Regions from separate parts of the Mitsuaria sp. TWR114 genome, predicted to be linked through region 1. Evidence: riboswitches for the same ligand, from Rfam matches in the RefSeq annotation. Region 1 holds a riboswitch; each other region holds the start of a gene.

Region 1 (5,778 bases):
CGATGTTGCCTTGCTGCTCGGCCGCCGCGACCGGCGTGTCCGGCATCGACGGCGCCGACTGGTGCCGCCCCGCGAAGAACGCTGCCACGACCAGCACGGTGGCCCCAACTGCACCCGCCGCGATCTTTTGATTGGTATTCAACGCCATGATTCACCTCTTATGGTTTTCCCCTACCTCGGGGGACGAGCGAAGAATGCCACGCTGTTACAAGTCGCGGGGCCCGGTTCTTGTTCCGTTTGTAAATTGGTGAAACGCGGCCTGTAGGACAAGGCCGCGTCCTGCGGTTTTCGTTGCTCCGGCGCGTCAGCCCAGCAGCGGCGCGAGCGCCCGCTGCGCGTCCTGCGGATCCAGCGCCATGCGGGCCGCCCAGTCCGCCACCTGGTCGTCGCCGATGCGGCCCACATTGAAGTAGGTCGCCTCCGGATGCGCGAGGTAGAAACCGCTGACGCTGGCCGCCGGCGTCATCGCCATGCCTTCGGTCAGCGCCATGCCGATGTCCTCGGCCTGCAGCACGCGGAACATGTCCCGCTTGACCAGGTGGTCCGGGCAGGCCGGATAGCCCGGCGCGGGACGGATGCCCCGGTAGGCCTCGGCGATCAGTTGCTCGTTGCTGAGCGCCTCGTCGGCCGCGTACCCCCAGAAGTCCATCCGCACGCGCTGGTGCAGCCGCTCGGCGAAGGCCTCGGCCAGCCGGTCGGCCAGCGCCTTGAGCATGATCGCGGAGTAGTCGTCCAGGTCGTCGATGAACTGCTGCTCCTTCTTGTCCACGCCCAGGCCGGCGGTGACCGCGAACAGCCCGATGTAGTCCGGCACCGTGCCCTTGGCCGCGATGAAGTCCGCCAGCGCCCGGTTGGGCCGGCGCACGCCGTCCACCACCGGCCGCTCGGACTGCATGCGCAGCCCGCGCCAGGTCATCAGCACCTCCGAGCGCGACTCGTCGCTGTAGATCTCGATGTCGTCGTCGTTGACCTGCGCGGCCGGGTACAGGCCCAGCACGCCATTGGCGGTCAGCCAGCGGCCTTCGATGAGCCGCTGCAGCATGCGCTTGCCGTCGCTGAAGACGCGCTGGGCCTCGGCGCCGACGACCTCGTCCTTGAGGATGGCCGGGAACGGCCCCGCCAGGTCCCAGGTCTGGAAGAACGGGCCCCAGTCGATGCACTGCGCCAGTTCGGCCAGGTCGTAGTTGCGGAACTGGCGCCGGCCGATGAAGCGCGGCGCCGGCGGGGTGTAGGTCGTGAAGTCAGCGCGCTGCTTGTTCGCACGCGCCTGCGCCAGCGTCACCAGCGGCGTCTGCTTCTTATTGGCGTGCAGCTCGCGGACCTTCTCGTAATCGGACTTCAGCTCGTCGATGAAGCGCGTGGCGCGTTCATCGGACAGCAGGTCCGAGCACACGCCCACCGAGCGCGACGCGTCGGGCACGTAGACCACCGGCCCTTCGTAATGCGGCGAGATCTTGACCGCCGTGTGCACGCGGCTGGTCGTTGCGCCGCCGATCAGCAGCGGGATCTTCTTCACGCGGAAGTAGTCGTCGCGCTGCATCTCCGCGGCGACGTGCTGCATCTCCTCCAGGCTGGGCGTGATCAGGCCCGAGAGCCCGATGATGTCGGCGCCTTCGACCTTGGCCTTGGCGAGGATGTCCTGGCACGGGACCATCACGCCCATGTTCACGACCTCGAAGTTGTTGCACTGCAGGACCACCGTGACGATGTTCTTGCCGATGTCGTGCACGTCGCCCTTCACCGTGGCGATGACGATCTTGCCCTTGGAGCGGACGTCGGCGCCGGCGGCGGCGAGCTGGCGCTTCTCCTCCTCGATGTAGGGCACCAGGTGGGCCACCGCGGACTTCATCACCCGCGCGCTCTTGACCACCTGCGGCAGGAACATCTTGCCCGCGCCGAACAGGTCGCCGACCACATTCATGCCGGCCATCAGCGGGCCTTCGATCACGTGCAGCGGCCGGCCGCCCTTGGCGCGGATGCCCTGCCAGGCCTCCTCGGTGTCCTCGACGATGAAATCGGTGATGCCGTGGATCAGCGCATGCGACAGCCGCGCGTCGACGTCGCCCGCGCGCCAGGCCAGCTTGGCGCTGTCGTCCTTGGCCGCGCCCTTGACCGACTCGGCCACCTCGAGCAGCCGCTCGGTTGCGTCCTCGCGGCGGTTCAGCACCACGTCCTCGACGCGCTCGCGCAGGTCGGCGGGGATCTCGTCATAGACGCCGACCATGCCGGCGTTGACGATGCCCATGTCCATCCCCGCCTGGATCGCGTGGTACAGGAAGACCGTGTGGATGGCCTCCCGCACCGGCTCGTTGCCGCGGAAGCTGAAGGACACGTTGGACACGCCGCCGCTGACCTTCGCTCCGGGCAGGTTCGCTTTGATCCAGCGCGTGGCCTCGATGAAGTCGACCGCGTAGTTGTTGTGCTCCTCGATGCCGGTGGCGATCGCGAAGATGTTGGGGTCGAAGATGATGTCCTCGGGCGGGAAGCCGATCTCGTCGACCAGCAGCCGGTAGGCGCGCTCGCAGATCTGGATCTTGCGTTCGTAGGTATCGGCCTGGCCGGTCTCGTCGAAGGCCATCACCACGGTGGCCGCGCCATAGCGGCGGATCAGCTTGGCCTGGCGGCGGAACTCGGTCTCGCCCTCCTTCAGCGAGATCGAGTTGACGATGCCCTTGCCCTGGATGCACTTGAGCCCGGCCTCGATCACCTCCCACTTGGACGAGTCGATCATGATCGGCACGCGCGCGATCTCGGGCTCGGAGGCGATCAGGTTGAGGAAGCGCACCATCGCGGCCTTGCTGTCCAGCATGGCCTCGTCCATGTTGATGTCGATGACCTGGGCGCCGTTCTCGACCTGCTGGCGGGCGACGCTCAGCGCCTGCTCGAAATCGCCATTCAGGATCATCCGCGCGAAGGCCTTGGAGCCGGTGACGTTGGTGCGTTCGCCCACGTTGACGAACAGCGTGCCGGCGCCGATGGCCACCGGCTCCAGGCCGGAGAGCTTCATCGGGGGGACGGCGGCGCGGCCCGGAGCGGTGCTGGCGTCGGAAGCGTCGGAAGCGGGAGGGAGGGCGGACATGGCGGCGGCGCTCTTCGAGGCTGGAGGAAGCTGGATCGAGACGGGGCCGCGCAACTCACCGCAACCCCGCGCGGGGCGGGACGGTGAGCGTCGTTGTTCAGCGGGGTCCCGGGGTCCGACCGCGCCGTTCCGAGCCTGGCGGGCGCCCGGATGACGGGACCTGTCGCAACGCTCCTCGGAAACCACCGCCGCCCCGATGCCGCGAATGCGGCATTGCTGGCAGCGGAAACGGCGTGCATTCTACCGGTCCGGCCCTGCTTTGTTCGTGCCGGAATGCCTGCCGAAGCCTCGCGCGGACCTATGCTCGCCCGCAGCGTGCCGCGGTGGAGGGAACCGGCGCAGGCACGGCGACATCCGACAACGACAACAACGAGGAGGCGACGTCCGGTCGCCGGGAAGGCCACGTGGATCTGGTCCAACTTCCTTCAAACAGCCTGCGCGTGGGACAGGTGCTGACCTTCTCGCTGCGCGACGCGGCGGGGCACCTGCTGTTCGCCGCCGGGCATCCGCTGCCCGACACGCCGCAGGTGCGCGAGCTGCTGGCGCGCGGGCCCTGGGTCCAGGCGCACGAGACGCGCGAATACCAGCGCGCCCTGGCCCACAAGCTCGACACGATGATGCTGCAGGGGGCCTCGCTGTCCGCGCTGGCCAATGCCAAGGCCGAGTACAAGCCCACGCGGCCCATGCCCCTGCCGGCGGCGACGGGGCCGGCGCACACCGCCATCTGGGCCGATTTGCAGTGGCATGCGCAGCAGGTGCTGCGCGATCCGCATCGGCCGGACTTCCTCCTGCGCCTGGCGCAGCTGCTGGACACGGTGCTGTCGCGCCTGACGCAGCAGCCCGATGCCTCGCTGGCGATGCTGGTGCACGACGCCGGCCAGGAGCCGCTGCAGTACAGCGCGCGGCATGCGCTGCTGTCGCTGGTGCTGGCGGAGATGACGACCCGCCAGCTCGGCTGGAGCGAGGGCCGCCGGCGCACGCTGGGCCTGGCGGCGCTGACGATGAACCTGGACAGCGCCGCCCAGCAGGACCAGCATGCGCTGCGGCCGGAGGCGCTGGCCCAGGCGCAGCGCGAGGCCCTGGCCGGCCATGGCGACCGCGCGGCGGCCACGCTGCAAGGGATCGGGGTCGACGACGAGGCCTGGCTCGCCGCGGTCCGCCTGCATCACGACGCCGGGCCGGGCCCGCTGGCCGGCCGTGCGGACGGCGAGTTGATGGCGCGCCTGCTGCGCCGCATCGACGTCTATGGCGCGCGATTGAGCCCGCGACGCAACCGCCGGGCGCTGTCGGCGGCGCAGGCCGCGCGGGCGGTCTACCTGGACGAGCTGCAGCAGCCCGACGAGGCGGGCGCCGCGCTGATCAAGGCGATCGGCCTCTATCCGCCGGGCTCGCTGGTCCGGCTGGCCAATGGCGAGGAGGGCATGGTGCTCAAGCGCGGGCACAGCGCGAGCGAACCGCTGGTGGCGGCGCTGATCGGCCGCAGCGGCTCGCCGCTGACCGTGCCGGTGCTGCGCGACACGCGCTTGCCGGCGCAGGCGATCTCGGCCAGTCTGGCGCCGCATGAAGTCCGGCTGCGCGTCCACATGGACGCGATGCTCAAGCTCTATTGAGGTGGACTGCCCTGGCCGCTGCCCCGCCGGCCCTCACCCCCGCCCTCTCCCGCGAAGTGGGAGAGGGAGAGGGAGGGATCAGACGCCTTCAGTGATCAGTCCGCTGAACAGCTTGCTGCCCCACGGGCGCGGCCGGTAGGCGGCGACCTTCTGCGCGATCGCGCGGATGTGGTCGGGCGTCGTGCCGCAGCAGCCGCCGGCGATGTTCAGGAAGCCGGCCGCGGCGAACTCGCCCACCAGCCGGCCGGTGACGTCCGGCGTCTCGTCGAAGCCGGTGTCGCTCATCGGGTTGGGCAGGCCGGCATTCGGGTAGCAGGAGATCGGCGTGTCGCCGGCCGCCTTGGACAGTTCCTCGATGTAGGGCCGCATCAGCGCCGCGCCGAGCGCACAGTTCAGGCCGATCGCCAGCGGCAGCGCGTGGCGCACCGAGTGCCAGAACGCCGTCACCGTCTGACCCGACAGGATGCGGCCCGACGCGTCGGTCACCGTGCCGGAGATGATCACCGGCAGGCGCTCACCGGTGTCCTCCATCAGCTGGTCCACCGCGAAGATCGCGGCCTTGGCGTTGAGCGTGTCGAAGATGGTCTCGATCAGGAACAGGTCGACGCCGCCCTCGAGCAAGCCCTTGGCCTGCTCGTAGTAGGCGGCGCGCAGCGTGTCGAAGTCGACGTTGCGAGCGCCCGGGTCGTTCACGTCGGGACTGATGGACGCCGTGCGCGGCGTCGGGCCGAGCGCGCCGGCCGCGAAGCGCGGCTTATCCGGCGTGCTGAACGCGTCGCAGGCCTCGCGCGCCAGGCGCGCCGCAGCGACGTTCATCTCGTAGGCGAAGGCCTCCAGCCCGTAGTCCTCCTGCGCGACGGTGGTCGTGCCGAAGGTGTTGGTCTCGATGATGTCGGCGCCGGCGTCCAGGTACTGGCGGTGGATCTCGCTGATGACCTCGGGCTTGGTCAGCACCAGCAGGTCGTTGTTGCCCTTGAGGTCCTTGGGATGGTCCGCGAAGCGCGCGCCGCGGAAGTCCGCCTCGGTCAGCTTGTAGCGCTGGATCATCGTGCCCATCGCGCCATCCAGGACGGCGATGCGTTGCGCCAG
Region 2 (8,140 bases), on a different contig from region 1:
TGTTCCTGATCGAGACCATCTTCGACACGCTCAACGCCAAGGCCGCGATCTTCGCGGTGGACCAGCTGATGGAGGACACCGGTGAGCGCCTGCCGGTGATCATCTCCGGCACGGTGACCGACGCGTCGGGCCGCATCCTGTCGGGTCAGACGGTGACGGCGTTCTGGCACTCGGTGCGCCACGCGCTGCCGCTGGCGATCGGCCTGAACTGTGCGCTCGGCGCGGCGCTGATGCGGCCCTACATCGAGGAACTGTCCAAGGCGGCCGGCGACACGCCGATCTCCTGCTACCCGAATGCCGGCCTGCCCAACCCGATGAGCGACACCGGCTTCGACGAGACGCCGGACGTCACCGGCCGGCTGGTGGGCGAGTTCGCCGCGGCCGGCTTCCTGAACATCGCCGGCGGCTGCTGCGGCACGACGCCCGACCACATCCGCGCGATCGCGCAGAAGGTCGCCGCCTACCGGCCGCGCCCGTGGGGCAGCAAGCTGTTCAGCGGACTGATCACTGAAGGCGTCTGATCCCTCCCTCTCCCTCTCCCACTTCGCGGGAGAGGGCGGGGGTGAGGGCCGGCGGGGCAGCGGCCAGGGCAGTCCACCTCAATAGAGCTTGAGCATCGCGTCCATGTGGACGCGCAGCCGGACTTCATGCGGCGCCAGACTGGCCGAGATCGCCTGCGCCGGCAAGCGCGTGTCGCGCAGCACCGGCACGGTCAGCGGCGAGCCGCTGCGGCCGATCAGCGCCGCCACCAGCGGTTCGCTCGCGCTGTGCCCGCGCTTGAGCACCATGCCCTCCTCGCCATTGGCCAGCCGGACCAGCGAGCCCGGCGGATAGAGGCCGATCGCCTTGATCAGCGCGGCGCCCGCCTCGTCGGGCTGCTGCAGCTCGTCCAGGTAGACCGCCCGCGCGGCCTGCGCCGCCGACAGCGCCCGGCGGTTGCGTCGCGGGCTCAATCGCGCGCCATAGACGTCGATGCGGCGCAGCAGGCGCGCCATCAACTCGCCGTCCGCGCGGCCGGCCAGCGGGCCCGGCCCGGCGTCGTGATGCAGGCGGACCGCGGCGAGCCAGGCCTCGTCGTCGACCCCGATCCCTTGCAGCGTGGCCGCCGCGCGGTCGCCATGGCCGGCCAGGGCCTCGCGCTGCGCCTGGGCCAGCGCCTCCGGCCGCAGCGCATGCTGGTCCTGCTGGGCGGCGCTGTCCAGGTTCATCGTCAGCGCCGCCAGGCCCAGCGTGCGCCGGCGGCCCTCGCTCCAGCCGAGCTGGCGGGTCGTCATCTCCGCCAGCACCAGCGACAGCAGCGCATGCCGCGCGCTGTACTGCAGCGGCTCCTGGCCGGCGTCGTGCACCAGCATCGCCAGCGAGGCATCGGGCTGCTGCGTCAGGCGCGACAGCACCGTGTCCAGCAGCTGCGCCAGGCGCAGGAGGAAGTCCGGCCGATGCGGATCGCGCAGCACCTGCTGCGCATGCCACTGCAAATCGGCCCAGATGGCGGTGTGCGCCGGCCCCGTCGCCGCCGGCAGGGGCATGGGCCGCGTGGGCTTGTACTCGGCCTTGGCATTGGCCAGCGCGGACAGCGAGGCCCCCTGCAGCATCATCGTGTCGAGCTTGTGGGCCAGGGCGCGCTGGTATTCGCGCGTCTCGTGCGCCTGGACCCAGGGCCCGCGCGCCAGCAGCTCGCGCACCTGCGGCGTGTCGGGCAGCGGATGCCCGGCGGCGAACAGCAGGTGCCCCGCCGCGTCGCGCAGCGAGAAGGTCAGCACCTGTCCCACGCGCAGGCTGTTTGAAGGAAGTTGGACCAGATCCACGTGGCCTTCCCGGCGACCGGACGTCGCCTCCTCGTTGTTGTCGTTGTCGGATGTCGCCGTGCCTGCGCCGGTTCCCTCCACCGCGGCACGCTGCGGGCGAGCATAGGTCCGCGCGAGGCTTCGGCAGGCATTCCGGCACGAACAAAGCAGGGCCGGACCGGTAGAATGCACGCCGTTTCCGCTGCCAGCAATGCCGCATTCGCGGCATCGGGGCGGCGGTGGTTTCCGAGGAGCGTTGCGACAGGTCCCGTCATCCGGGCGCCCGCCAGGCTCGGAACGGCGCGGTCGGACCCCGGGACCCCGCTGAACAACGACGCTCACCGTCCCGCCCCGCGCGGGGTTGCGGTGAGTTGCGCGGCCCCGTCTCGATCCAGCTTCCTCCAGCCTCGAAGAGCGCCGCCGCCATGTCCGCCCTCCCTCCCGCTTCCGACGCTTCCGACGCCAGCACCGCTCCGGGCCGCGCCGCCGTCCCCCCGATGAAGCTCTCCGGCCTGGAGCCGGTGGCCATCGGCGCCGGCACGCTGTTCGTCAACGTGGGCGAACGCACCAACGTCACCGGCTCCAAGGCCTTCGCGCGGATGATCCTGAATGGCGATTTCGAGCAGGCGCTGAGCGTCGCCCGCCAGCAGGTCGAGAACGGCGCCCAGGTCATCGACATCAACATGGACGAGGCCATGCTGGACAGCAAGGCCGCGATGGTGCGCTTCCTCAACCTGATCGCCTCCGAGCCCGAGATCGCGCGCGTGCCGATCATGATCGACTCGTCCAAGTGGGAGGTGATCGAGGCCGGGCTCAAGTGCATCCAGGGCAAGGGCATCGTCAACTCGATCTCGCTGAAGGAGGGCGAGACCGAGTTCCGCCGCCAGGCCAAGCTGATCCGCCGCTATGGCGCGGCCACCGTGGTGATGGCCTTCGACGAGACCGGCCAGGCCGATACCTACGAACGCAAGATCCAGATCTGCGAGCGCGCCTACCGGCTGCTGGTCGACGAGATCGGCTTCCCGCCCGAGGACATCATCTTCGACCCCAACATCTTCGCGATCGCCACCGGCATCGAGGAGCACAACAACTACGCGGTCGACTTCATCGAGGCCACGCGCTGGATCAAAGCGAACCTGCCCGGAGCGAAGGTCAGCGGCGGCGTGTCCAACGTGTCCTTCAGCTTCCGCGGCAACGAGCCGGTGCGGGAGGCCATCCACACGGTCTTCCTGTACCACGCGATCCAGGCGGGGATGGACATGGGCATCGTCAACGCCGGCATGGTCGGCGTCTATGACGAGATCCCCGCCGACCTGCGCGAGCGCGTCGAGGACGTGGTGCTGAACCGCCGCGAGGACGCAACCGAGCGGCTGCTCGAGGTGGCCGAGTCGGTCAAGGGCGCGGCCAAGGACGACAGCGCCAAGCTGGCCTGGCGCGCGGGCGACGTCGACGCGCGGCTGTCGCATGCGCTGATCCACGGCATCACCGATTTCATCGTCGAGGACACCGAGGAGGCCTGGCAGGGCATCCGCGCCAAGGGCGGCCGGCCGCTGCACGTGATCGAAGGCCCGCTGATGGCCGGCATGAATGTGGTCGGCGACCTGTTCGGCGCGGGCAAGATGTTCCTGCCGCAGGTGGTCAAGAGCGCGCGGGTGATGAAGTCCGCGGTGGCCCACCTGGTGCCCTACATCGAGGAGGAGAAGCGCCAGCTCGCCGCCGCCGGCGCCGACGTCCGCTCCAAGGGCAAGATCGTCATCGCCACGGTGAAGGGCGACGTGCACGACATCGGCAAGAACATCGTCACGGTGGTCCTGCAGTGCAACAACTTCGAGGTCGTGAACATGGGCGTGATGGTCCCGTGCCAGGACATCCTCGCCAAGGCCAAGGTCGAAGGCGCCGACATCATCGGGCTCTCGGGCCTGATCACGCCCAGCCTGGAGGAGATGCAGCACGTCGCCGCGGAGATGCAGCGCGACGACTACTTCCGCGTGAAGAAGATCCCGCTGCTGATCGGCGGCGCAACGACCAGCCGCGTGCACACGGCGGTCAAGATCTCGCCGCATTACGAAGGGCCGGTGGTCTACGTGCCCGACGCGTCGCGCTCGGTGGGCGTGTGCTCGGACCTGCTGTCCGATGAACGCGCCACGCGCTTCATCGACGAGCTGAAGTCCGATTACGAGAAGGTCCGCGAGCTGCACGCCAATAAGAAGCAGACGCCGCTGGTGACGCTGGCGCAGGCGCGTGCGAACAAGCAGCGCGCTGACTTCACGACCTACACCCCGCCGGCGCCGCGCTTCATCGGCCGGCGCCAGTTCCGCAACTACGACCTGGCCGAACTGGCGCAGTGCATCGACTGGGGCCCGTTCTTCCAGACCTGGGACCTGGCGGGGCCGTTCCCGGCCATCCTCAAGGACGAGGTCGTCGGCGCCGAGGCCCAGCGCGTCTTCAGCGACGGCAAGCGCATGCTGCAGCGGCTCATCGAAGGCCGCTGGCTGACCGCCAATGGCGTGCTGGGCCTGTACCCGGCCGCGCAGGTCAACGACGACGACATCGAGATCTACAGCGACGAGTCGCGCTCGGAGGTGCTGATGACCTGGCGCGGGCTGCGCATGCAGTCCGAGCGGCCGGTGGTGGACGGCGTGCGCCGGCCCAACCGGGCGCTGGCGGACTTCATCGCGGCCAAGGGCACGGTGCCGGACTACATCGGGCTGTTCGCGGTCACCGCCGGCCTGGGCGTGGACAAGAAGGAGCAGCAGTTCATCGACGACCTGGACGACTACTCCGCGATCATGCTCAAGGCGCTGGCCGACCGGCTGGCCGAGGCCTTCGCCGAGCGGCTGCACCAGCGCGTGCGGATGGACTTCTGGGGGTACGCGGCCGACGAGGCGCTCAGCAACGAGCAACTGATCGCCGAGGCCTACCGGGGCATCCGTCCCGCGCCGGGCTATCCGGCCTGCCCGGACCACCTGGTCAAGCGGGACATGTTCCGCGTGCTGCAGGCCGAGGACATCGGCATGGCGCTGACCGAAGGCATGGCGATGACGCCGGCGGCCAGCGTCAGCGGTTTCTACCTCGCGCATCCGGAGGCGACCTACTTCAATGTGGGCCGCATCGGCGACGACCAGGTGGCGGACTGGGCGGCCCGCATGGCGCTGGATCCGCAGGACGCGCAGCGGGCGCTCGCGCCGCTGCTGGGCTGACGCGCCGGAGCAACGAAAACCGCAGGACGCGGCCTTGTCCTACAGGCCGCGTTTCACCAATTTACAAACGGAACAAGAACCGGGCCCCGCGACTTGTAACAGCGTGGCATTCTTCGCTCGTCCCCCGAGGTAGGGGAAAACCATAAGAGGTGAATCATGGCGTTGAATACCAATCAAAAGATCGCGGCGGGTGCAGTTGGGGCCACCGTGCTGGTCGTGGCAGCGTTCTTCGCGGGGCGGCACCAGTCGGCGCCGTCGATGCCGGACACGCCGGTCGCGGCGGCCGAGCAGCAAGGCAACATCGTCGATCGCAACGGCGCCAATGCCGCCGACGAGGCGCGCGCCGCGCGCCGCTCGGGCGACCAGGCCGTGCAGCAGCACGCATCCAATGAACCCCGCCGCGGCTCGCAGTCGCGCGATGGCGGCTCGACCGGCTACGCGGACAACAACGGCAGCGCCGGCCAGGCCGAATCCCGCCTGTGCGCGTCCTGCGCGACGGTCCTGTCGGTGCGCACCGAGGCCCGTGAAGGCCAGGGCACCGGCATCGGCATGGTGGGCGGCGCGGTGGTCGGCGGCCTGCTGGGCAGCGCGGTCGGCGGCGGCACCGGCAAGAAGATCGCCACGGTGGGTGGCGCGGTGGCGGGCGGCTACGCCGGCAACGAGATCGAGAAGCGCCAGCGCAGCACCACCGTCTGGGTGGTGAAGATGCGCAACGCCGACCAGAGCAACCGCACGATGACCTTCAGCCATGACCCGGGCGTGCAGAGCGGCGACGTCGTGCGCGTCAGCGACGGCCAGCTGATCCGCCAGTAAGCCGGATCCCTGATCGCGAGGGCCGCCCCGCGCGGCCGAGAACCCCCGAAGCGCCGGCATCGTCCGGCGCTTCTGCTTTCCGGCGCGGCGCGAGGTCCCCGTCCGACCGCACCGGGCCTCATTCCTCACGGCCCGGCAGCGCGCGTCGCCACTGGATCGCTTCCGCGACGTGCGCCGGCGCAACGATGTCCTCGGCCGCCAGATCGGCGATGGTGCGCGCGATCCGCAGCACGCGATGGAAGCTGCGTCCCGACCACGCCAGCCGCGCCGACGCGCGATGCAGCATCGCCTCGGCGTCGGGCGCCATCCGCAGGTGCTCGTCCAGTTGACCCGCGGCCAGCCGGCCGTTCACGCAACCCTGCCTGGCTTCGGCGCGCCGGCGGGCCGCTGCGACGCGCGCGGCGACGGTGGCGCTGGGCTCGCCGTCCGGTGCGGCCGAGAGCACCGCGGCCGGCAGCACCGGCACCTCCACCGTCAGGTCGATGCGGTCGAGCAGTGGCCCGGAGAGCCGGTTCTGATAACGCGTGACCTGGTCCGGTGAGCAGCGGCAGGCCTTGGTCGGATTGCCGAGATGGCCGCACGGGCAGGGGTTCATCGCGGCGATGAGCTGGAAGCGCGCCGGGAAATCCGCCTGATGCGCGGAGCGGGAGATATGGACGCGTCCGGTCTCGAGCGGCTCGCGCAGCGCTTCGAGCGACAGCCGCTGGAACTCCGGCAGTTCATCCAGAAACAGCACGCCATGCTGGGCCAGCGTGATCTCGCCGGGGCGCGGCGGCGAGCCACCGCCGATCAACGCCGCGGCGGAGGCGCTGTGATGCGGCGACCTGAAAGCGCGCTGCGCCCACAGCGATGGCCGGAACTGGCCGTTGGCGCTCAGCAGCGCGGCGGACTCCAGGGCCTCGGATTCCGACAAGGGCGGCAGCAGCGTCGGCAGGCGCTGGGCCAGCATCGACTTGCCGGTGCCCGGCGGCCCGACCAGCAACACGCTCAGTCCGCCCGCCGCGGCGATCTCGAGGGCGCGTTTCGGCCCCGCCTGTCCCTTGATGTCACGCAGGTCGAGCGGCGTGTCGACCACCGGCGGCGGATCGCGCTGCACGCGCGGCAAGGGCGCATCGCTGCGCGGCTGCAGCGCGTTGACGAGGTCCAGCAGATGGGCGGCCTCGCGCACCACCAGGCCCTGTACCAATGCCGCCTCGTCGGCGCAGCCCCGCGGCAGGATCAATTCGCGATCGAGCTTGGCGGCGCGCAGCGCGAGCGCCATCGCCAGCGCGCCCTTCACCGGCCGCAGCTCACCGGACAGACCGAGCTCGCCGACGCATTCGAGGTGGGACAGCAGCTCGGCGTCGATCTGGCCGCTGGCAGCGAGCAACCCCAGCGCGATCGGCAGGTCGAAGCGCGCGCCTTCCTTGGGCAGATCGGCCGGCGACAGGTTCACGGTGATGCGCTTGTTCGCTGGGAACTCGAGCCCGCTGCTCTGCAGCGCGGCGCGCACGCGCTCGCGGGACTCCTTGACCTCCAGGTCCGCGAGGCCGACCAGCGTGAAGCTCGGCAACCCATTGGCCAGATGGACTTCCACCTCGACCGCCGCGGCCGACAGACCGTCCAGCGCGCGGCTGTGGATGATCGCGAGGGACATCGCCATGGCTGCGGGCGCCCCCCCTCAGCATTCGAGCCGACGACACCGGACCCTGCTGCGCGGGCCCTTCGCGCAGTCGCCTGGCCTTGCCGCCGCGCCTCCCGGTCGCGCACGCGACCGCTCCATCGGCCAAGCCGGCTGCGCTTCCAGCATCTGCATCCCTCCGCACCCACTCGGGTCATGAAGCCGGCAGTGTCCTCACCGATGGATTTCACGCCTAGCACCCTGTTGGGGCGTTTCGAGGGTTAACCACTCCCCCTGTCGCGCCTGTTTTTGGTGCGCATTGACGCTTGACGGGGCGGTATCGGCAACCGTTCGTCGCGGCATGAGCCGGATTGGGGCTCTTTCGGGGGAGGACCGCCGCTTGGCACAAAAGCTGCAAAGCCTCGTCCGGAAGCAGTCGCCCCGAGTCGCCCAACAATCAGGAGCCCCCGCGCATGAAGCCCTTCGCCGCCGCCGCCCGCGCCGCCGCCCTTGCGGTCACCGTCGTCGCCACCGCCCTCCCGGCGCTGGCGCAAGAGGCCAACCCGCTGTCCTTCAACGTCAGCGTCACCTCCGACTACCGCTATCGCGGCATCTCGCAGACCCGCCTGAAGCCCGCGCTGCAAGGCGGCGTCGACTACGCGCATTCGAGCGGCTTCTACGTCGGCGCCTGGGCCTCGACGATCAAGTGGATCTCGGACGGCGGCGGCGATGCCGATGTCGAG
Region 3 (8,140 bases), on a different contig from region 1:
GCAGTCGCTGTCGCTGCTGATCGACGCGGGCGCGCACAGCTGCGGGTATGCCTCGGACATCACCCGCACCACCGGCAACGGCGACGCCAGCTTCCAGGCGCTGGTCGACGCGATGGAGGCCGCGCAGCTGCGCCTGGTCGATCGCGTGCGCGCGGGCGTCGACTACCGCGACATCCACCTGGCCTCGCACCGCGAGATCGCCGGCGTGCTGCGGCAGCTGGGCATCGTGCGGATGGACGAGGACGCGATGCTCGCGCAGGGCGTGACCTCGACCTTCCTGCCGCATGGCATCGGCCACCTGCTCGGCCTGCAGGTGCACGACATCGGCGGCTTCATGGCCGGCGAGGACGGCGGCACGATCCCCAAGCCCGACGGTCACCCCTACTTGCGGCTGACGCGCATGCTGCAGCCCGGCATGGTGGTGACGATCGAGCCGGGGCTGTACTTCATCCCGATGCTGCTGGACAAGCTGCGCGCGACGCCCGCGGCGGCGCAGGTGGACTGGGCGCTGGTCAAGCACCTCAGCGCCTTCGGCGGCGTGCGCATCGAAGACGATGTCGCCTGCCGCCACAGCGGCGCGCCCGAGAACCTGACGCGGGACGCGTTCGCGGCGCTGGGCTGAGCGCTGGCGCCCTCGGCGCCCACCCCGTCACGCATGAAAAAAGGGCCCGCGGGCCCTTTCGTTCATCGTTCCGGTCGTCGAGCGGCGCCCGATGACGGTCGCTGGCGGGCGCTCGCCCGCCGGCCTCAGGCTGCCTTGCGGCGGCGCGCCATGCCCAGGCCGACCAGCGCCAGCCCGGCCAGCGCCAGCGAACCCGGCTCCGGCACGGTCGTCAGCTGCACGTTCCAGTTGTTGATCACGCCGACGTCGGCGCCGGCCAGGTCGGCCACGCGCAGCGTCCAGGTGCCGAAGGCGTCCTGGCCGTTGAAGGCCGACAGCAGTTCTTCCGCGCGGAAGCTGCCGGTGAACGGCGCGGCGCCATTGGCGACGGCGGTGGTCGCCGCATCGTCGAAGACGGTGTTGAAGAAGTTGTCGGCCGATCCGCCGCGGCGGTTGAACAGCTGGACGGTGGTGCCGGTCGGCGCGATCAGCCAGATCGCCAGGTCGGCGTCATAGGTGTGGCGCAGGTCGACGATCGAGACGTTGACGTCGCTCAGCGTGCCGCGGGTGTCGACGTTCAGCGTGGAGGTCACGACGCAGCGGTCGCAGATGGCGGTCGGCGTGGTGCTGGAGGCGGTCACGACCGCGGCTTGGGCGGTGAAGGCGGTGGTCAGGGAGGCGGCGCAGACGGCCAGCAGACGCTTGAAGTTCATGGAGTCAGGGTCACAAAAAAGGTGGCTTGTGACTCCATGTAAGCAGTGTTCATGCCAATGAATTAGGGATGGCGTTCGAATCCCTTCTGGCATAGGCACTTGGCGCTGTTTCCGTGAACAATTCCCGGCGCTCCGCGCGTGCGGTTTTAACGAACTGTCAAGAATCCCGACGTTGGCTGCTTGCGCCGTCCCCTCAGCTGATGCGAGGGCCGAGGGGATGAAACGGATTTCTGGGACTCAGAACCGATAGCCCACGCCGACGCCGATCAGCAGCGGATCGATCTTGAACTTGCCGACCGACGCGCCCTTGGAGCGCACCTCGGTGTCCATCTTGAGCTTCTTGATGTCGAGGTTGATCGACCACCTCGGATCCAGCATCACGTCGAAACCGACCTGCAGGGCCAGGCCGACGCTCTGCTTCTCGATGCTGGGCGCCAGCGCCGCCTGCACGGCCGGCTCGAAGCGGGCGCTGGAGAAGCGCGTGTAGTTGAGGCCGGCGCCAAGGTAGGGGCGGAACTGCCCGTCCGGGTTGAAGTGGTACTGCAGCGTCAGCGTCGGCGGCAGGTGCTTCACGGTCCCGATGCGCACGCCGTTGCTGCGCAGCGTGTGCCGTTGCGGCACGGTCAGGATCAGCTCGGTCGCCAGGTTCGGCGTGATGAAGTAGCTGATGTCGACTTCGGGAATCGTCTTGCGGCTCAGCGACAGGCCGAGCCCGGTCCGGTCCTTGTCCGCCGGGTCGATGTTCACCGCGCGGGCGCGGATCACCCAGGGGCTGCCCTGCGCATGCGCGGGCAGCGCGGTGGTCGTCATCAGCGCCGTGAGCGCCATGAGCGCCGCGGCGCCGAGGGACAAGCGGGATCGGGTGGGGATGCGGGACATACGTTCACTCCTGGTCAATGGGTGACCGGCATTGAACGTGGGCCCCGGGCCGCTGGCCTTGACCGTTCACAAGGAACGGCGGCGCGGCATGAAGACCGCCCGCGGCGGCGCGGACCGCTTGCGCGGGGTCAAGCTTGGGCGGCGAGACCGAGGCGTTTGCACAACTCCAGCGTCAGCGCGCTCTGGTTGAGCGTGTAGAAGTGCAGCCCCGGCACGCCGCCGGCGATCAGGCGCTCGCACAGTCGCGTGACGACGTCCAGGCCGAAGGCGCGCACGGAGGCGGCGTCATCCATGTAGCCCTCCATCTTCAGCGCGACCCAGCGCGGGATCTCGATGCCGTCGCGCTGCGCGAACTGCGCGATGCGCGCGTAGTTGTTGATCGGCATGACGCCCGGCACGATCGGCACCTCCACGCCCAGGGCGCGGGAGGCCTCGACGAAGTGGAAGTAGGCATCGGGGTTGTAGAAGAACTGCGTGATCGCGCCGCTGGCGCCGGCGCGCACCTTGTCGGCGAAGAACTGCAGGTCGCGCGCCGCGTAGCGCTGCTGCGGGTGGTACTCGGGATAGGCCGCGACCTCGATGTCCCAGTCCTCGCCCTGCGTCTCGCGGATGAAGCGCACCAGCTCGGCGGCGTAGCGGAACTCGCCCGCCGTGGCCGTGCCGCTGGGCAGGTCGCCGCGCAGCGCGACGACGCGGCGGATGTCCTGCGCGCGGTAGGTCGCCAGGATCTCGGCGATGTTCTCGCGCGTGGAGCCGACGCAGGACAGGTGCGGCGCGGCGTCGAAGCCCTGCGACGCGATGTCGGCGACGGTCGACAGCGTCTTCTCGCGCGTGGAGCCGCCGGCGCCGTAGGTGACGCTGAAGTACTGCGGATTCACCGCGCGCAGTTCCTGCACGACGGTCTTGAGCTTCTCGGTGCCGACGGGCGTGTTGGGCGGGAAGAATTCGATGCTGACCGGCGTCGTCATGGTTGTTGGATCCAGATGAAGAATTCGGTGTTGCCGTCGCCACCGGTGACGGGGCTTTCGAACCAGCCCTTGACGACGAGGTCGCGCTTCTCGGCGGCGGCCACGGCCTGTTCCTTGACCACGGCGTACTGCGACTTGTCCTTGACGATGCCGTTCTTGTTCAAGGCCTTGGGGCCGAGCTCGAACTGCGGCTTGATCAGCAGCAGCGCCTGGCCTTGCGGCTTGAGCCAGCCGGCCACGTGCTTGATCGTGCCGATCATCGAGATGAAGCTCAGGTCGCCCACGACGAGGTCGAAAGGCTCGGCGGGCACATAGTCCTTCACGTGCATGCCTTCGAGGGCCGTCACGCGCGGGTCGGCCTTCAAGGTCTCGTGCAGCTGGCCGTGGCCGACGTCGATGCCGGTCACGTGCGCCGCGCCGGCCTTGAGCAGCACGTCGGTGAACCCGCCCGCGCTCTGGCCCATGTCCAGGGCCGAGAAACCGGCCACCGACACGCCGACCTTGGCCAGCGCACCCTCGAGCTTGAGCCCGCCGCGCGAGACGTAACGCAGTTCGGCATCGTTCGTCACGCGCATGGGGGTGGTCTCGGGCAGGTCCTCGCCGCACTTGCGCACGACGGTCCAGCCCTTGGGGCCTTCCCACTCGACCGCGCGTGCGTCGATCAGCCGCTGGGCAGCCGAGCGCGTGGGCGCCAGGCCAAGGGAAAGAAGCCGCTGATCAGCACGCATGGTCGGGTCTCGGTTCAGTCGACGGTCAGTCGATCAATAGCGGTAGGTGTCGGGCTTGTAGGGACCGGCCTTGCTGACGCCGATGTAGGCGGCCTGCTCGTCGGTCAGCTCGCTCAGCTGCGCGTTCAGCGTCTTGAGCTGCAGGCGCGCGACGTGCTCGTCCAGGTGCTTGGGCAGCACGTAGACCTGGCCCACGGCATAAGCGTCCTTGTGCGCGAACAGCTCGATCTGCGCGATGGTCTGGTTGGCGAAGCTCGAGGACATCACGTAGCTCGGGTGGCCGGTGCCGCAGCCCAGGTTCACGAGGCGGCCCTTGGCCAGCAGGATGATGCGCTTGCCGTCCGGGAAGATCACGTGGTCCACCTGCGGCTTGATCTCTTCCCACTCGTACTGCTCGAGCGAGGCGACGTCGATCTCGTTGTCGAAGTGACCGATGTTGCAGACGATCGCGTTGTGCTTCATCGCAGCCATGTGCTCGTGGCGGATCACGTTCTTGTTGCCGGTCGTGGTCACGAAGATGTCGGCCTTGTCGGCGGCGTATTCCATCGTCACGACGCGGAAGCCCTCCATCGCGGCCTGCAGCGCGCAGATCGGATCGATCTCGGTGACCCAGACCTGGGCCGACAGCGCGCGCATCGCCTGCGCCGAGCCCTTGCCCACGTCGCCGTAGCCGGCGATCACGGCGATCTTGCCGGCGACCATGACGTCGGTGGCGCGCTTGATGCCGTCCACCAGCGACTCGCGGCAGCCGTAGAGGTTGTCGAACTTGCTCTTGGTGACCGAGTCGTTGACGTTGATCGCGCGGAACAGCAGCGTGCCCTTGGCCGACATCTCCTTCAGGCGATGCACGCCGGTGGTCGTTTCCTCGGTCACGCCGATGATCTCGGCGCTCTTGCGGGTGTACCAGGTCGCGTCTTCGGCGATCTTCTTCCTGATCGCGGCGAACAGGATGCGCTCTTCCTCGCTACCCGGATTGGCCAGGACCGACAGGTCCTTCTCGGCCTTCTGGCCCAGGTGCATCAGCAGCGTCGCGTCGCCGCCGTCGTCCAGGATCATGTTGGGGCCTTCGCCCGCTTCGCCCTTGGCGCCGAACTCGAAGATGCGGTGGGTGTAGTCCCAGTAGTCTTCCAGCGTCTCGCCCTTGTAGGCGAAGACGGGGGTGCCGACGGCGACCAGCGCGGCGGCGGCGTGGTCCTGCGTCGAGAAGATGTTGCACGAGGCCCAGCGGACTTCGGCGCCCAGCGCCTGCAGCGTCTCGACCAGCACGGCGGTCTGGATCGTCATGTGCAGCGAGCCGGTGATGCGCGCGCCCTTGAGCGGCTGGGCCGCGGCGTATTCCTCACGGATCGCCATCAGCGCGGGCATCTCGCTCTCGGCGATCTTGATCTCCTTGCGGCCCCAGTCGGCCAGCGACAGGTCTTTGATCAGGTACTGGTCTTGGGCCAGCGGCTTCAGTTGGGCGTTCATGCGGACTCCTGCGAGGAAGGGCCGTCGACGCCAGCGATCAGGACATGGGGAGAAGTGGGGAGGGCACTTGCCGCTCGGTCCTCACCCGGCCTGCGAAGGGTCGACGGGTGAGCGCGGTTGCCATGGCCGCGGGCACGTCGCCGCGCGGCGGTTCCGAGCCTGGCCTCGATGGGATGGGAGGTCGCAACGCTCCTCGGAACAGGGCGCGATTGTAGACATGTTCCGTTCGACGGCTTGATGACAGCGTCACGGTCGGGGCCACAATCGCCCCTTATGCGAACGATCCCCCCGCTCAGCGACTGTCCCCGCGCGGCCTGGCTCCCCCTGCGCGGGGTGCTGACCGACATCGACGACACCCTGACGGCCGAGGGCGACATCGCCCCCGCCGCGCTGGCGGCCCTGCATCGGCTGCAGGGCGCCGGCGTCCCGGTCATCGCGATCACCGGCCGGCCCGCGGGCTGGAGCGCGCCCTTCGCGTTGGACCGGCCCCTGCGGGGGATCGTGGCGGAGAACGGCGGGGTGCTGCTGCACCGGGAGAACGACGCGCTGGTCACCGAGTTCGCCCAGGACGACGCGACGCGACGGGAGAACTTCGCGCGTCTGCAGGCCTGCGCGGGGGCGATCGTGGCGACGGTGCCGGGCGCCCAGCTGGCGCGCGACAGCGCGGGGCGGCTGACCGACATCGCGGTCGACCACAGCGAATTCACGCGGCTGGACGACGACGCGATCGCCGCCGTCTGCGACCTGATGCGCGCCCATGGGCTGGTGGCGACGGTGAGCTCGATCCACGTCAACGGCTGGATCGGGGAACACAGCAAGTGGACCGCCGCCCAGTGGGCGGTGAAGCGGCTGACCGGGCGAGCGTTCGATCCGCGGGAGTGGGTCTATGTCGGCGACTCGACGAATGACCAGCTGATGTTCGAGCGGGTGCCCCTGTCGGTGGGGGTGGCCAACATCGCGCGTTTCCTGCCGATGCTGGATCACCCGCCGGCCTACGTCACCGCCAGCGAGCGCGGCGACGGTTTCGCGGAAGTGGCCCGCGCCTTGCTGGCCGCGGCCGGCTGAGGGCGGGTCGGCGCGTCCTCGACGGCCGGGACGCGCGGCCGGGGCTGGCGCCCTTCGACCGGATCCCAGGCATGCCGCCCGACCAGCGCCGACACTCCCGGCCAGTCATGCCCGCGCGGCAGCACCCGCGCCAGGCTCGCATGGCTGACGCGTCCGCCGACGGCCACGAGCCGCTCCGCCACCTCGATGCGCCGGCGCCGCAGCCGCGGCAGCAGCCAGCGGTTGGTCGGGCGCTCGCGCAGCACGCTGGGATGCGGCATGCAGCGGTGCTCCGCCATCAGCAGGTGGCGCAGCAGCACCTCCAGTCCGAACGGGTCGAGGTGGCGCCAGTCGGTGCTCAGCCGCGCCAGCGCGAAGCGCAGGTTGGCCTGGGCGTCGGAACGCGCGACATGGAAACGGTTCTGGCCAGTCATGAACATCGGGGCCTCCGATCGGGGGAGATCGATGCGCCCGCGCGGCAAGCGCGGCGCCTGTCCTGGATGTCGGCGGGCGCGCGGGGGTTCTGAAGCCCGAGGATGTCCCCAAAAACGTCACGAAACGCAAACGCCCCTCGACCTGAGGGGGGCCTCGTCGGAGGGAGGCGAGACCCCCGAACGTGGACGGGGCCGCCGGAAAAAGCGAAGGGCCGCGCGAGGCGGCCCTTCCGGGTGGGGGTGAGGCGTCAGCCGGCCTCGGGGTGGCGGGCCTTCCAGGCGCGCATCGCTTGCCGGTAGCGGTCCATCGCCAGGTCGTGCAGGTCGAAGATGCACGGGTCGCAGCCGTTGCCGCAGCAGGCGTCGATGTCCGGCTGCACGGGCGGCTGGGGCATCGGGTCGTCGGCCTCGAGCGAGGCCGGCGCCGCGGCGGGGTCGGGCAGGGCGGTGGTCATGACCGGGAGGCTCCGCGAGGGCTTCGGCCCCCGCGGCGCACGCTCAGCGACGGACCGGCGGCGGTCCCGAGTGGGCCGAGCGCTGCAGGTGACGGAAGGTGATCCGGCCCTTGGTCAGGTCGTAGGGCGACATCTCCAAGGAGACGGCGTCGCCAGCCAGGATGCGGATGTGATGCTTGCGCATCTTGCCGCCCGTGTAGGCGATGACCTGGTGGCCGTTCTCCAGCGTCACGCGAAAGCGCGAGTCCGGCAGGATTTCGTTGACGACACCCTGCATTTCAATCAGTTCTTCCTTGGCCATACGGGAGGCTCCTTTCTTGAAATCGATAAGGGCGCCGGCCGCGGTCTGCCGCGGGCCTTCGCCTCGGGAATCACGGGCGCGCCGTCAATGGCAGCGCGCCCAGGCCGTGCCTTCGGTCTCCGCGTAGCGCAACGCGGCGCGGCGGGTCTCGAAGGTCGGCACGAATCGCATGACGCGATCGATGCTGGCCATGCCGCGTCCCGATCGGATCGAGACGGCCGCGGCGAATCCGCCGTCGGCATGGGGTTTGGTCATCGGTGAGACAAGGAATCGCCCCACCTCAATGCTTTTGGTTCGCATAGTTTTCATGAGGTGTGCGCCTTGACAGGCAATCGCAATAAGCAACCGTCTTGGCGCGGTTTGGGAATGTGCCCTTTCCCTGTTTCGATGGCGCGAAGCCGGGGCGGGACACGAAGAGGTGCTCCAGCAGCCGTTCGCCCAAGGACGATCGAACCGGCCGAAGCCAGAAACGCGCAAGCGCACGAACCGGGGGTTGATGCTGGTGCGAGCCGCTCGCAGAAAGGTCCGTGAGAGGGACCGGAGGGGCTGC

Evidence for each region. A riboswitch is a leader RNA that binds a small molecule or an ion and turns the genes downstream of it on or off. The one in region 1 is predicted to bind S-adenosylhomocysteine.
Region 2: linked by a shared signal. The riboswitch ahead of metH (methionine synthase) and the one ahead of metH (methionine synthase) in region 1 are both predicted to bind S-adenosylhomocysteine.
Region 3: linked by a shared signal. The riboswitch ahead of ahcY (adenosylhomocysteinase) and the one ahead of metH (methionine synthase) in region 1 are both predicted to bind S-adenosylhomocysteine.

The regions. Positions count from the first base shown of each region.
Region 1 covers NZ_VOSR01000541.1:79-5,856, reverse strand. The annotation lists partial or broken gene FUT87_RS18840 (hypothetical protein) at 1-142, opposite strand, end outside; gene metH (methionine synthase) at 305-3,007, opposite strand; S-adenosyl-L-homocysteine riboswitch at 3,158-3,262, opposite strand; gene FUT87_RS18830 (HD-GYP domain-containing protein) at 3,484-4,689, shown strand; gene FUT87_RS18825 (homocysteine S-methyltransferase family protein) at 4,768-5,778, opposite strand, start outside.
Region 2 covers NZ_VOSR01001101.1:805-8,944, reverse strand. The annotation lists gene FUT87_RS27780 (homocysteine S-methyltransferase family protein) at 1-521, shown strand, start outside; gene FUT87_RS27775 (HD-GYP domain-containing protein) at 600-1,805, opposite strand; S-adenosyl-L-homocysteine riboswitch at 2,027-2,131, shown strand; gene metH (methionine synthase) at 2,282-4,984, shown strand; gene FUT87_RS27765 (glycine zipper 2TM domain-containing protein) at 5,147-5,797, shown strand; gene FUT87_RS27760 (YifB family Mg chelatase-like AAA ATPase) at 5,916-7,433, opposite strand; gene FUT87_RS27755 (TorF family putative porin) at 7,871-8,140, shown strand, end outside.
Region 3 covers NZ_VOSR01000022.1:1,770-9,909, reverse strand. The annotation lists gene pepQ (Xaa-Pro dipeptidase) at 1-622, shown strand, start outside; gene FUT87_RS01265 (proprotein convertase P-domain-containing protein) at 748-1,314, opposite strand; gene FUT87_RS01260 (OmpW/AlkL family protein) at 1,552-2,193, opposite strand; gene metF (methylenetetrahydrofolate reductase [NAD(P)H]) at 2,322-3,161, opposite strand; gene FUT87_RS01250 (TlyA family RNA methyltransferase) at 3,158-3,889, opposite strand; gene ahcY (adenosylhomocysteinase) at 3,923-5,356, opposite strand; S-adenosyl-L-homocysteine riboswitch at 5,459-5,557, opposite strand; gene FUT87_RS01240 (HAD family hydrolase) at 5,630-6,421, shown strand; gene FUT87_RS01235 (hypothetical protein) at 6,349-6,840, opposite strand; gene FUT87_RS01230 (oxidoreductase-like domain-containing protein) at 7,083-7,289, opposite strand; gene infA (translation initiation factor IF-1) at 7,333-7,590, opposite strand.